2 regions of the Terrabacter sp. NPDC080008 genome follow, and region 1 is predicted to be linked to the other one. Evidence: riboswitches for the same ligand, from Rfam matches in the RefSeq annotation. Region 1 holds a riboswitch; the other holds the start of a gene.
What was found. A riboswitch is a leader RNA that binds a small molecule or an ion and turns the genes downstream of it on or off. The one in region 1 is predicted to bind cobalamin.
Positions count from the first base shown of each region.

Region 2: linked by a shared signal. The riboswitch ahead of AB0316_RS18380 (ribonucleoside-diphosphate reductase subunit alpha) and the one ahead of AB0316_RS07335 (SCO2322 family protein) in region 1 are both predicted to bind cobalamin.

Region 1 is NZ_JBFBLC010000002.1:298,176-300,366, forward strand. Features, by position in the region: gene AB0316_RS07330 (energy-coupling factor transporter transmembrane component T) at 1-622, opposite strand, end outside; gene AB0316_RS07335 (SCO2322 family protein) at 637-1,383, opposite strand; cobalamin riboswitch at 1,474-1,625, opposite strand; gene AB0316_RS07340 (hypothetical protein) at 1,660-1,875, shown strand; gene AB0316_RS07345 (serine hydrolase domain-containing protein) at 1,872-2,191, shown strand, end outside.
Region 2 is NZ_JBFBLC010000007.1:126,071-128,261, reverse strand. Features, by position in the region: gene AB0316_RS18380 (ribonucleoside-diphosphate reductase subunit alpha) at 1-978, opposite strand, end outside; cobalamin riboswitch at 1,252-1,480, opposite strand; gene AB0316_RS18375 (BLUF domain-containing protein) at 1,582-1,995, opposite strand; gene pip (prolyl aminopeptidase) at 2,077-2,191, shown strand, end outside.

The sequences.
Region 1 (2,191 bases):
GGGAGCGCTCGAAGGCGGTCTCGAGCACGGGGACCGCGAGGCGCCCCATCTCACGCAGCCCTCGGCCGTCGCGGCCACGCAGCGTGCGGGCCGCGCGGACCTCCCGGGCGTCGGAGAGCAGCTGGGGCGCGAAGGTGAGCCCGACGACCACGGCGGTGCCGACGTCGTAGAGCGTCGCCGGCAGGTAGCGCAGCAGTCGTCGCGGGCTCGCGAGGGCGTTCGCGGCGCCGAGGCACGCGAGGACGGCAGCCAGGCGCAGGGCGTCGTAGGCGGCATACAGCAGGGACTCGAGCGTCACCGGCCCGCCGAGGCGGATGCCGGCGGCCCACTCCGGCAGCGGCACGCTCGGCAGCGTCACGACCACCGTGGTGCCCGTGACGCCGTTGCCGAGTACGGCCGTCACGACGACCCGGAAGGCGATGACGACCCCGCCGATCGCCAGGAAGGCCGGCAGGGGGTTGGGTGTGGCCGGGTCCCGGCGCTCGCTGACCACGAGGACGCACACGCCGATGACCAGCACCAGCAGCAGCGGGTTGGTCGTGCGCGACGCCGCCGTGGCAAGGCCCAGCCCCCACAGCCACCAGGCTGCGGGGTGCTGGAGCCTCGCACGGCGCGGGTGCACGCTGACGCCGCCTCTCAGACGTTCCGGCGGCTACGTGAGCGCACGAGCAGGTAGGCGACGAGGGCGAGCAGCAGGAGCGCCACGACGACGTATGCCGCGACCGTCCCGCCGGAGGTGCCCGACGTCGGCGCCGATGCCACGTCCGAGGCCTTCGACGAGGCGGGCGCGCCGGGCGACGCGCCCGCCGACGAGGCTGCGGACGGTGCGGCGATGGTGACCGGCTCGTCCTTGGCCTTCGCCGCGGCGCTGACGTCCTTCACCGCGCCTCCGCAGTCACTCGCGGGGTAGCCGTCGACGCCACAGACCAGGCCCTTCTCGGCGCGCACGTCGCCGGCCGTCGCAAGGACGGCCGCGCTGGTCGCGTCGGTGGGCACGACGGCGCACGACGCCTTGGGCTGCGGCGGGGTGGCGCCCTCCGGGGCGTCCGCGGGACGGCCGAAGTCGAGGACGAGACCCACCCGCTTCTTGCCGCTCTGGGCCGGCGTCGTGCCGCACAGCTGGTCGAACGTGAGCTCGGCGCGCGGGAAGCGGGTCGCCGACTCGTCGGCGACGGCGAACCGCCAGCCGTCGACGGCGCCGTCCTTGGGGACCGTCTGGTCCGGGCCCTTCTGGGCGTAGGCCCAGGTGCCCTTCTCGAGCTGGAAGAAGCCCCAGTAGCGGTAGGCGGCGGCCTGGGCCGGCGCCAGCGTGAGGGCAGAGAGGCAGGCCGCGACGACGGCGGCGAGCAGCACCCGGATGGGGGCGCGACGAATGGTGGACATGGTTCCCTCCTCGCGGTCGGACACCATGTCGGGTCGCTGGCTGGAGCCGGCCCGGCGGGGTGACTCCGGTCCGCATTCCACGACAGACTGACAAAGGAGCCGTTCGGACGTGGGTTTTCCGGCTGTCCGCCCGAGCCGGCAGGCGGCACGGGGCGGAGTAACGGTTGCGGGTCAGCGCCGGATTCCCACCGGCTTGCCCCATCGTCCTTCGGTAGGGCGAACCGTCGCACGCGAGCCCTCGCCGCGTCAAACGGGCCGCCAACTAGGGTGGCGGGCATGAGCGCTGACTGGTCCTGGCTGTTCCTCGACGCCCACGGCAACCCGATGCAGGGGGAGGGGCTCGCGACCGCGGGCTTTCCCACGCAGAGCGACGCCGAGAGCTACCTCGGGGAGTCGTGGCGCGAGCTGCTCGAGGCGGGGGTGGAGGCCGTGACCCTGCGCGAGGGCGACACCGTCGTCTACGGCCCGATGAGCCTGAGGGCAGCGGAGTGACCGCCTCTTCCAGCGAGACGCTGTCGGACGGGCTGGAGCGCGACCTCCTCGGTCGCGTCGTGGCCGCGCAACGCTCGTGGCGCGCCCCCGGCGTGAGCGTCGGCGTGGTCCGCGACGGTCACCTCGTCTGGTCGGCGCACGTCGGCTCCGCTCGGCTCGGGGCCGAGACCGTGCCCGCCGACGACGACACGCAGTTCATGATCGGCTCGGTCACCAAGACGTTCACGGCCCTGGCCGTCATGTCGCTGCGAGACGAGGGTCTGCTCTCGCTCGACGACACCCTGGACACCTACCTGCCCGGCACCCGGCACGCCCG
Region 2 (2,191 bases), on a different contig from region 1:
CTGCTGGCGCAGGTCGAGGAACTGGGGGAAGTCGAGGTGCCAGTTCTCCATGTAGAAGCACAGCGCCCCGAACTTCTTGCCGCCGCGCGAGATGGCGCGCAGCGTCGAGTCGATGGTGTGCATGAACGGGATCGGCCCGGTGGAGGTGGTGTTGTTGCTGCGGATCGGCGAGCCCTCGGCGCGCAGCTTGGTCACCGACAGGCCGATGCCGCCGGTGCCCTTGGTGATCCACATGACGTCGCGCACGCTCTTGGCGATGTGCTCGATGTCGTCCTCCATCTGCATGACGAAGCAGTTGGACAGCTGCGGTCGCGGCGTGCCGGCGTTGACGAGCGTCGAGCCCGCGGGCAGGTACTCCAGGCGGGCCATGGCGCGGTAGAAGCGGACGGCCGCGGCGGTCGGGTCGTCCTCGTTCAGCGAGAGCCCCATCGCGACACGCATCCAGAAGTACTGCGGCACCTCGACGTCCGTGCCGCCTGGACCGGTCAGCAGGTAGCGGTTCCGCATGGTCACGACGCCGATGTAGGTGAGCAGCTCGTCGTGGCCGGGGTCGAGCTCGTCGGCGAGGCGCTCGAGGTCGAAGCCGGTCGCGAGCCGCGCGTCGAGCAGTCCGTTCTCGACGGCGTCGCGGACGTAGCCGGGGAAGCGGGCGCGGTGCAGGAGGGTCAGCTCGCGCGCGCTGTCGTAGCCGCCGAGCACCCGCTTGTAGATCGTCTTGAGCAGCAGGCGGGCCGCGACGCGGTCGAACGCCGGGTCGTCCTTGACGTCCTGGACGGCGACCTGGATGACGGCCTCGTCGAGCTGCTCGGTCGTGATGCCGTCGAAGAGCGTGATCGCGAGCTCCGAGGCGATCTGGACGGTGAGGCCGACGGCGTCCTCGAGTCCCTCGGTGGCGCGCTCGACGGCGCGGTTGATCCGGTCGGCGTCGAACGGCTCCCGGGAGCCGTCGCGCTTGGTCACCGACAGCCTCGGGGACACCGAGGACGGCGCCGAGGACGGCTCGGCGGACGTCTCCGTCCGCTCGGGGTCGTATGCGGTGGGGCCGGGTCGGGCGCTCCCGGCCCGGTCGGTCGTGTCGTGCAGTGGCGTGTTCACGGCTGTCTCCTCGCAGCGTGGGCGAACGGTCCGCCGGGCGGGAGGAGGGTGCGAGGAACGACAGCCGCTGCGGTCGCGGCGCGCTCGGCGCCACGGCCTCGAGGTTCGGCCGCTGTCCACGAGCCCTCCCTCGGGGCCTGCCGGACCACCGCGTGAGGTCTCACGCGGTGCGCTGGCAGGTCTTCGGACTCGTGGGCGTGCACACCCTCCGAAGCGCTCGGACGGTCCGTCTCCTACTGGTCGTCGCTTCCCGGGCCGGAGGCCCAGTGCTCATGACGACGGTCGTTCCCACTCACCGCTGCGGGGCAGTCCCGGACTCTCACCGGGTTCCCTCTTGCGACGACGTCCCTGGCTGGGACGCCGAACCAGCTGCGCGACAGACACTATCCCTAGTGGCCACCCGTCGCCGGGACCCCACATCTTGCGCGTGTCGTGGGTATTCCTCGTGGTGGACCGGTGGCCGGCACGGCTCGAGGGGCCGCGAGGCTAGGGAAGGAACGTGCGGAAGGCGCGGTGGAACACCTCGGCGCGGGCCGCGCCGGGCTGTCGAGGGACCTGCTCGGTCCGCAGGTAGTCGCTGAAGCCGGGCACGGCCTCCGCCTCCTCACGACCCAGCTCGCGGAAGCCCATCGACCAGTCCGCGAAGTGGCGCTCGGTGATCTGCTCGCGCAGCGCGATGGACACCGACCGGTGCCGCACGTCGCCGCAGATGCGGCGGAAGGCGTCCTCGACCACCTCGTCCGGACCCTCGAGGGTCTGCACGAAGCTGCCGTCCGCATACAGCAGCAGCCCCGTCAGGCCGGCCGCCTCGTTGTTCGAGCGGGACCGAGCCAGCAGGTCGACCAGCTCGTCCTTGCTCAGCTCACCGGTGGCCGTGCTGAAATACGTTAGCGAAAGCACCCTGCTCCTCCTGGTCGCCGCCCCTCGTGGCAGCTCGACGTCAGCTGAGGCGCGCTGCTGGGCCCTGCTGATGGAGTACGCATGCTACGCACGACGGACCTCCCGCCGGAGCCGCGCCACGACGGGATGCTCGATGTCGGTGACGCTCACGAGATCTACTGGCAGGAGTGGGGGTCCCCCGACGGCGTTCCCGCGC